Regions from separate parts of the Rhizobium sp. NZLR10 genome, predicted to be linked through region 1. Evidence: riboswitches for the same ligand, from Rfam matches in the RefSeq annotation. Region 1 holds a riboswitch; the other holds the start of a gene.
The links. Region 1 has a riboswitch for S-adenosylmethionine ahead of metA (homoserine O-succinyltransferase). Riboswitches for the same ligand answer to the same signal wherever they lie in the genome.
Positions count from the first base shown of each region.

Region 2: linked by a shared signal. The riboswitch ahead of HJB82_RS30865 (O-succinylhomoserine sulfhydrylase) and the one ahead of metA (homoserine O-succinyltransferase) in region 1 are both predicted to bind S-adenosylmethionine.

Region 1 is NZ_JABDWE010000007.1:24,949-29,498, reverse strand. Features, by position in the region: gene HJB82_RS12330 (aldose epimerase family protein) at 1-1,011, opposite strand, end outside; gene metA (homoserine O-succinyltransferase) at 1,174-2,097, opposite strand; SAM riboswitch at 2,148-2,225, opposite strand; gene HJB82_RS12320 (ABC transporter ATP-binding protein/permease) at 2,380-4,242, shown strand; gene HJB82_RS12315 (hypothetical protein) at 4,291-4,550, opposite strand, start outside.
Region 2 is NZ_JABDWE010000032.1:7,240-11,789, reverse strand. Features, by position in the region: gene HJB82_RS30875 (Hsp33 family molecular chaperone) at 1-220, shown strand, start outside; gene apaG (Co2+/Mg2+ efflux protein ApaG) at 367-759, opposite strand; gene HJB82_RS30865 (O-succinylhomoserine sulfhydrylase) at 1,025-2,209, opposite strand; SAM riboswitch at 2,253-2,331, opposite strand; gene HJB82_RS30860 (2'-deoxycytidine 5'-triphosphate deaminase) at 2,405-3,499, shown strand; tRNA gene HJB82_RS30855 (tRNA-Gly) at 3,558-3,631, shown strand; gene HJB82_RS30850 (hypothetical protein) at 4,338-4,529, shown strand.

The DNA of each region.
Region 1 (4,550 bases):
GAAGATATAGTCCGTCTCCTGGCGCAACACTTCGCCGGGGCGCAGCACCGCATTCGGGAAACCTTGGTGATTGACGGCATCCGGCCAGACCTGCGTCTCCAGGCAGAAGCCAGCAAACGGGCCGTACTTGCGCCCGCCGATGCCGGGAGCGCCGGTATCCAGTTTGAAACCGGCATAGAACTGCACGCCCGGCTCGGTGCTGCGCACTTCCAGCGACACACCGGAATACAGGCTGCGGGCAAGCGCGACGCTGCGCTTGGCGGTGCGCTCGCCGGACAGGCAAAAATTATGGTCGTACAAGGCCTGTTCGCTGCCGACGAAACGCTTCATCGGCGCCATCTCGCGGAAATCGAATTCCGTGCCCTCGACGGAACGGATCTCGCCGGTCGGCACCTGTTTCTCGTCGGTCGGCAGATAGTGGTCGGCAGCGATCATGATGTCGTGGCCAAGCGCATCTTCACGGCCGTCGAGATTGAAATAGGCGTGCTGGCAGACATTGGCGAGCGTCGGCTGGTCGCTGGTCGATTCATAGGTCACCGACAGTTCGCCGTTGCCGTGCACCCAGAAGGTTGCCTGGATGGTGCAATTGCCGGGATAGCCGGCGCGGCCATCGGGATCGACAATCTTCAGCACCACCCGGTCGACCTCATGCTCGACGACCGTCCAGTTGCGTTTGGCGATATTGTCGCTGCCGCCATGCAGATGGGTGACGCCATTTTCGTTCAGCTCGAGCTGGTAGTCCTTGCCGTCGAGCGTGAAGGCGCCGCCACCGACACGGTTGGCGCAGCGGCCCGGCGTCGCGCCAAAATAGGCCGAATGGAGCGGGTAGCTGTCAAAATCATCGAAACCGAGCTGCAGTGGGGCCTCATGCCCCTTAAGACGCAGATCCTGGATGACCGCGCCCCAGGTGATGATCTTGGCCGTCAGCCCGCCGCCATTGATCTCCACGCGATAGACGGTCTCGCCTGCCTTCGTCTGCCCGAAAACTTCCCGCTCCAACTTATCCGACATGATCGACCGTCCATTCTCATTCAAAGTTTTTCAGCGTTGTGCGTCACAAAGACCCACAACGCTTTCGGTTTCAGGAGCGGAACCTGCCCGCATTTGCTCCAAACCGCAACCGGTCGGATCAGAAGAAACGCCCCGGCATCGGCCGAGGCGCAGTCCGACGCTTCAGAGGTCCGTGCCGATCTCCTCCACATCAAAGGGGGTCGTCTGGTAGATCTCGTTGATCCAGTTGCCGAACAGGAGATGCGCATGGCTGCGCCAGCGGTTCTGCGGCGTCAGCGCCGGATCATTATGCGGGAAGTAGTTGTGCGGCATCTTGATCGGCACGCCGGCGTTGACGTCGCGGAAATACTCGTCGGAAAGCGATGTGGAATCATATTCGACATGATTGAACATGTAGAGCCGCCGCCCCCTCCTTTCGTGCACGAGGCAGACACCCATCTCGCCTGATTCCATCAGGATCTCCAGGCTTTCGGATGGCTCGATATCGGCACGGCGCACCTCGGTCCAACGCGACACCGGCACCTCGAAATTGTCGGAAAAGCCGTTGAGATAGATGGAGGACGGCTTCAGGTTCCGGTGGCGGTAGATGCCGAAGGCCTTTTCTTTCAACTCGTATTTCGGAACACCGTGGAAATGATAGATCGCCGCCATCGCGCCCCAGCAGACGTTCATCGTCGAATGCACGTTCGTTTCCGTCCAGTCGAGAATCTGCTGCATTTCCGGCCAATAGGTGACGTCTTCATAGGGCAAAAGCTCGATCGGCGCCCCGGTGATGATGAAACCGTCGAACTTGCGGTGCTTCACTTCCTCCCAGGTCTGGTAGAAGGCGAGCAGATGATCTTCGGACGTGTTCTTCGCCTTGTGGCCGCCGATGCGGATCAGCGACAGCTCGACCTGCAGTGGCGAGGCGCCGACGAGTCGGGCCATCTGTAGTTCGGTCTTGATCTTGTTCGGCATAAGGTTGAGCAGCCCGATCTGCAGCGGTCGGATATCCTGACGGATCGCCAACGTCTCGGTCATCACCCGCACACCCTCTTGAACCAGGGTTTCGAAGGCGGGCAGCGTATCGGGGATCTTGATGGGCATTGCGGTCACTCGATCAAAAAAACAAAAAACCGGCGGCGAAAAAAATCGCTACCGGTCCGCACGCGGCCCTTTAGCGACTTTTTTAACGTGGCTGCAAGCCGGCCGGCCAAATCACCACGGAGCTTTAATTAGCCCCAGTCGGACCGCGAATCAACTGCCGAATGCACGCAGGAGCGATGCATGCAAGCATCATCACAGTTTAATGACTGATAGAATCTGTTGATAGACCGGTAACGCCACCATGTTAATAATGGTAAGCATGGGCGATGTTGGAAAAGCGTAATGGCAGATAAGATCGAGGGGAGGCCGGGCATCCGAAGGCACGATAGGGTGGGGTATGATCTCAGCCTGACGAATCGCCTCGGGGTTATGTTCTCCGCATTCTGGAATTCGCAAGTGCGTGGCAAGGTGCTGTTTCTGGCGACCGTGCTGATCCTCGTCATCCTGTTGACGTCCTACGGCCAGGTCATCCTCAATCAGTGGAATGCTCCCTTCTACGACTCGCTGGAGCGCCGCGATCTCGGTGAATTCTTCCACCAGCTCGAAATCTTCGCGATGATCGCCGGCACGCTGCTGCTGCTCAACGTGCTGCAGGCATGGCTGAATCAGATGACCGCGCTCTATATGCGCGAGGGCCTGTCGCGCGACCTCGTCGATCAGTGGCTGAAGCGCAAGCGGGCGCTGCGGCTTGCTTCGAGCGGTCTGATCGGCGTCAATCCGGACCAGCGCCTGCATGAGGATTCCCGCAACCTCGCCGAAAGCACGACAGGGCTCGTTCTCGGCCTGCTGCAGTCGACCATTCTTCTGGTGAGCTTCATCGGCGTGCTCTGGGAGCTTTCCAGCGGCTTCATCTTCCACATCAGCGGCCACAGCTTCTCCATTCCCGGCTACATGGTCTGGGCGGCGATTTTCTACGCCGCCTCCGCCTCGGTGCTGAGCCAGGTCGTCGGCCGCAAACTGGTCAAGCTGAATGCCGACCGCTTCTCGAAGGAGGCCGAGCTTCGCTTCACGTTGATGCACGCCAACGAGAACATGCCGGCGATCACCGTCGCCCGCGGCGAGGAGAATGAGCGCCGGCGCATCAACACCGACATCAGCTCGGTACTGAGGGTCGTCAAGCGGCTCGCCATGGCCAATACCAACCTCACCTGGGTTTCGGCCGGCTACGGCTGGCTGGTGATCGTCATCCCGATCATCGTCGCCGCCCCCGCCTATTTCTCCGGCGGCCTCACCCTCGGCCAGCTGATGATGTCGGTCGGCGCCTTCAATCAGGTCAACACGGCGCTGCGCTGGTATGTCGCCAACTTTGGCCCGATCGCCGAATGGCGCGCGACACTGATGCGCGTCACCGATTTCCGCCAGGCGCTGCTCGACATGGAGGAGGAATTCGCCCAGAAGGACGGCATCGCCTATGAAAACACTGCGCCCGACACGCTGACGTTGAAGGATGTGGTGATCGTTGCCAAGATCGGTGAAGAGATCGACGAATGCGGCGGTTTCCGCCTGCGTGAAACCGATGTCGTGATCAAGGCCGGCGAAAAAATCATGATCAACGGCGATCACAGCGTCAACCGCAAGCTACTCTTCCAGGCGATGGCCGGCCTCTGGCCGTGCGGCAGCGGCACGATGGGCCTGCCGCCGATCGACGACATGCTGTTCGTCCCGCAGATCGCTTATGTTCCCGGCGGCACGCTGCGCGAGGCGCTGGCCTTTCCCGCAAGTCCTGATGCCTACGAGCGAGCCGCTGTCGAGACGGCCCTCGACAGAGCCGGCCTGCATTCGCTGATCGCAAGGCTCGATACCCGCGCCCGTTGGGACAAGCTGCTCGACAGCGATGAACAGAAGGCGATCGGCTTTGCCCGTCTGCTTCTTGTGCGCCCGCGCTGGATCATCTTCGACGAAGTGCTGGAAGGCATGGAGCCGGAATGGCAGGAGATGATGGCCAAACTGCTGACCTCCATGCCGGAAAGCGGCATGATTTACATCGGCCGCTCCGAGGCCTATCTCGAGGCGCTCAAGCCGCGCGTACTGCATCTGCAGGCGCTGCCGGCAAGATCTGAGGAACCGCAGCAGCAACAGCAAGTCGCTCAGACCGGCACCAGCGCCAGTACAGGCGCTGCCGCCATGCCCGCGCCGGCGCTGTAGAGCGCCGTGCGTCCGATAGACACTATATCACTTTGAATTTCACGCTGGTCACATCGGCGGCGTGATGCCATTCAGGCCGACGGCCACCTGGCTGGCCGAGATGCTGCCGTCTGCCGCCTTCTCGCCGGTGACGATGACGCTGGCGCCGGCCTTCAGATCGTCCTTGGTCGCCGGCGCCAAGGTCACGATCGGCGTGCCGTCGGCAATCGTGATGGTTTTTTCCTTGCTTTGATAGGTCAGCGTGATCGTGTGGCCGTCGACGGATTTGACGGCATTGCTGACGGTCGCATTGGTCATCTGGCTGTTCG
Region 2 (4,550 bases), on a different contig from region 1:
GCTGTTCCGCCTGTTCCACGAGCGCGGCGTGCGCGTCTACGAACCGCGCGCCGTCTTCGATCGCTGCAGCTGTTCGCGTGACAAGATCAAGGGCGTGCTGAAGGGCTTCTCTGCCGAGGAGATCGAGGCCAGCCAGGAAGATGGCGAGATCGCTGTCACCTGCGAATTCTGCTCGACCACCTATCGCTTCGAGCCGGTCGAACTTCAGCCGGCCGAATAGGCTCGGTTGGCCCCTGATATCTGCCCCTCACCCTAACCCTTGCCGGGGTCGAGCCACCGGTCTCGACCCCGGTCGGTGCCGGCAGGCGGATGAGGGGCCGGTGTCGGCAATCTATCAAGCGGGCAAAATGATTTCGGGCCGGCCTGTCAGTTGAGCACGCGCAACAACCCCGGTGAATCCAGCGAGAAGGCGGGAATGTCGACATCGAAGGTGTCGCCTTCGTCCGTTTCCATCTGGTAATGGCCGAACATCAGCCCGGAGGGGGTGTCGAGTGGGCAGCCGGAGGAATATTCGTAGGTGTCGCCGGGGCTGAGCCGCGGCTGTTCGCCGACGACGCCCGGACCGGTGACCTCGTCCACCTGTCCATTCTGGTCGGTGATATTCCAATAGCGATTGACCAGGCGAACGGCGATGCCGGAATTGTTGCTGATGACAATCCGATAGCCCCAGACATAGCGATCGTCGTCCGGATCGGATTGCTCCTCCAGATAGAATGGTTCGACGACGACTTCGATATCTTTTGTGAGGGCGCGATACATGCCTTGCACCTTAGTCAAGATATGTTACCCGTATCTTATAAGAGGCCCTGCCCGTCAAGAAACGGAACGTTGATCGTCACTAAAACGGTCGTGATCGAAGTGTTTCGATCGTTAAGCCTAATTGTCGGTGTCAATTCCACTTCCGAACGCCGGCGCGACCGAGCTTGTTCCCCCGGCCTCAACCTGCTGAGGTCCGGCGAGCCGAACGCCGGTGAGGTCTGGCGAGCCGAACCCCAAGCGAGGTCCGGCCGCCAATATCCCTGGATCAGGCCGAGACCTTGGCAAGCGCCTTGGCGAAATCCTCGATCAGGTCGTCGGTATCCTCGATGCCGGCCGAAAGGCGGACCGTACCCGGGGAAATGCCGAGTTCGGCGCGCGCCTCCTCCGACAGGTTCTTGTGGGTGGTGGTTGCCGGATGGGTGATCAGGCTCTTGCTGTCGCCGAGATTGTTGGAAATCTTGATGATATCGAGCGCGTTCTGCAGCGCGAAGGCGGCTTCCTTGCCGCCCTTCAGCTCGAAGGCGACGAGGGTCGAGCCGCCGGTCATCTGCTTGGCGATGATATCGGCCTGCGGATGGTCCTTGCGGCCGGGATAGATCACCTTGGCGACCTTGCTTTGCTCGGCCAGGAAATCGGCGATCTTCGCCGCATTCTCAGTCTGCTGCTTCACGCGCAGCGGCAGCGTCTCGATGCCCTTCAGCAGCGTCCAGGCGTTGAACGGCGACATGGCCGGGCCGGTGTGGCGGAAGTAGTCGTGCAGATTCTCGTCGATCCAGTCCTTGTCGGCCAGCACCACGCCGCCGAGGCAGCGGCCCTGGCCGTCAATATGTTTGGTGGCGGAATAGACGACGATATGGGCGCCGAGCTCCAACGGCTTCTGGAAAAGCGGCGTGGCGAAGACGTTGTCGACGATGACCTTGGCGCCGATCTGGTTGGCGAGCTTGGCAACACCTGAGATATCGACCACTTCGAGCGTCGGGTTGGTCGGGCTTTCCAGGAAGAACACCTTGGTGTTCGGCCGGATTGCCTTTTCCCAATTTGCAAGATCCCGGCCGTCGACCAGCGTGCACTCGATGCCGTATTTCGGCGCCAATGTCTCGACAACCCAGCGGCAGGAACCGAACAGCGCGCGCGCCGCGACGATATGGTCGCCTGATTTGACCTGGCAGAGCACCGCCGCGGTGACGGCCGCCATGCCGGAGGCGGTGGCGCGGGCGTCTTCCGCGCCTTCGAGCATGCACATCCGCTTTTCGAACATGTCGTTGGTCGGGCTGCCGTAGCGGGCGTAGATGTAGCCTTCCGTCTCGCCCTTGAAGCGGGCTTCGGCCGCCTCCGACGTGTCATAGACGAAACCCTGCGTGAGATAGATTGCTTCGGACGTCTCGCCATATTGCGAACGCAAGGTTCCGCCGTGGACGAGTTGGGTTGCCGGGCGCCAGGTCTTGCTCATGCCATCACCTTCACATAACAAAAAAACCGGTCGCAAAAGCAGACCGGTTTTCAACCCGGTCTTTTTAGCCACTTGTTTAACGTGGCTGCAAGCCGACCGGCCAAATCACCACGGGATAATTCTGCAATACTGCTGTTAGCTGCTTGCGTCAATTCCCCGAGTTTGGTTTTGTCGGCGGCAAATGATGGATGAGGCATGATGGCTCGTGAAACGGGAATTCTGGCGGACGGCGCGATATCGGCGCTGTTTGAAACGGGTCGTCTGATCTCCGAACGGGAGCTGGACCGCGACCAGATCCAGCCGGCAAGCCTCGATTTGCGCCTGGGCGCCAAGGCTATTCGCGTGCGCGCCAGCTTCATGCCCGGCCCCTCGCATCTGGTGGCCGACAAGCTCGACCGGCTGAGCCTGCATGTGGTCGACCTTTCCGAAGGCGCGGTGCTCGAAACCGGCTGCGTCTACATCGTGCCGCTGATGGAAAGCCTGGCGCTGCCGGCCGACATGTCGGCCTCGGCCAATCCGAAGAGCTCGACCGGCCGGCTCGATATCTTCACCCGCGTCATCACCGACTATGCCCAGGAGTTCGACAAGATCCCGGCCGGTTATTCCGGACCGCTCTATCTGGAAATCAGCCCGCGCACCTTCCCGATCGTCGTACGCCGCGGCTCGCGCCTGTCGCAGATCCGCTTCCGCGTCGGCCATGCTTTGCTCAGCGAGCCGGAGCTGTTGAAGCTGCATGAAAGCGAGACGCTGGTCGCCAGCAAGCAGCCGAATGTGTCCGGCAGCGGCATCGCTCTGTCGATCGACCTCGCCGGAGACGAAGACGGCCTGATCGGCTATCGCGGCAAACACCACACCGCCGTCGTCGATGTCGACAAGAAAGCCCAGCACGACATCTACGATTTCTGGGAACCGCTCTATAGCCGCGGCCGCAACGAACTGATCCTCGATCCCGACGAGTTCTATATCCTCGTCTCGCGCGAGGCCGTGCATGTGCCGCCGGATTATGCCGCCGAAATGACCCCGTTCGACCCCTTGGTCGGCGAATTCCGCGTCCATTATGCCGGCTTCTTCGATCCGGGCTTCGGCCATGCGCCGGCCGGCGGCCGCGGCAGCCGCGCCGTGCTCGAAGTGCGCAGCCACGAAGTGCCCTTCATCCTCGAAGACGGCCAGATCGTTGGCCGCCTGGTCTACGAACACATGCAGGAAAAGCCGACCAGCCTCTACGGCTCCGGCCTCGGCTCCAACTACCAGGCCCAGGGCCTCAAACTCTCGAAGCACTTCCGCATCTGAGACTTCCCGGCTGCCGCGACTTGACAGCGGCCCCCATCTGTTGGAAATCTCAGCTATCGCGGGTGTAGCTCAATGGTAGAGCAGCAGCTTCCCAAGCTGAATACGAGGGTTCGATTCCCTTCACCCGCTCCACAGCCCTGCAACCGTTTCGCTGATGTTCGTCCAAAGACGTCCAATATTGTCATAAAAACCAGTTGCATAGGGTAGGCCGCCGTGCTTGCGGAAGCTCCTAGACCGGCGTGCCCGCCTCGCGCATCCTTCAGGATGCCGATAATGTGTTCGTCTGTGAAGCGGTTGCGCTTCATCCCCCAGTCCTCTCATAGGCCAGAGCTTACTTCAGAATGGATTATTTCAACGGGGCAAGGTCAACGTCAACAAACAGGCTCTGGGTTCGTCCTTCAGACTGCCGCCCGCGTCCTCATCTCAAACGGCAACGCCGGGCGGGGTCGGAAGCCTATGACTCACCGGCATCCAGGAGCTCGGACCAAAGAACTGGTTGTTCCCTGGAGCGCTCCGGAGCGGCGAGCGCACCACCGCGATCCTGTCGCTGATCGAGAGGTCGACCGCAATCCTACCTTACCCAGCCCTTGGGCGGCTGGCGAACGGATTATCAGCGCCGAAATCGACGCCTCACGCGATCGAGCTGCGCTCCCTCAGCGGCCTTAGCTCGCGCTTACGCCTAAAGAGGTAAATTCGGTATAAGAATATCAACCCTTGGTGGGCAATCGCCAGATCGTCGTTCTTAAGGATGAGGTCAGGAAATGTTGACGATACCCTTTCGAAAGCGCACGTTATTCGTGTACAGGTTTGGAACCTGAGCCAACGGGGAGTGCACATCATGACGAATGCAGCGGAGGAATACACAAGAACAATTGCAGCGGATGCCAAATCGTTACAGTTGAAGTTGTCTCAACTGGGTGAAGCTCTTACCAACAAGCAGAGAATAGAATTTAGCGATGTAGAAGCTTTAAGTTCTCAGTTCAATAATCTTATTGCAAAAGTCGCGCGTACTGTTCCGGTAGCTTGGTAAAAGAAGGGTCTCGCTAGCTTC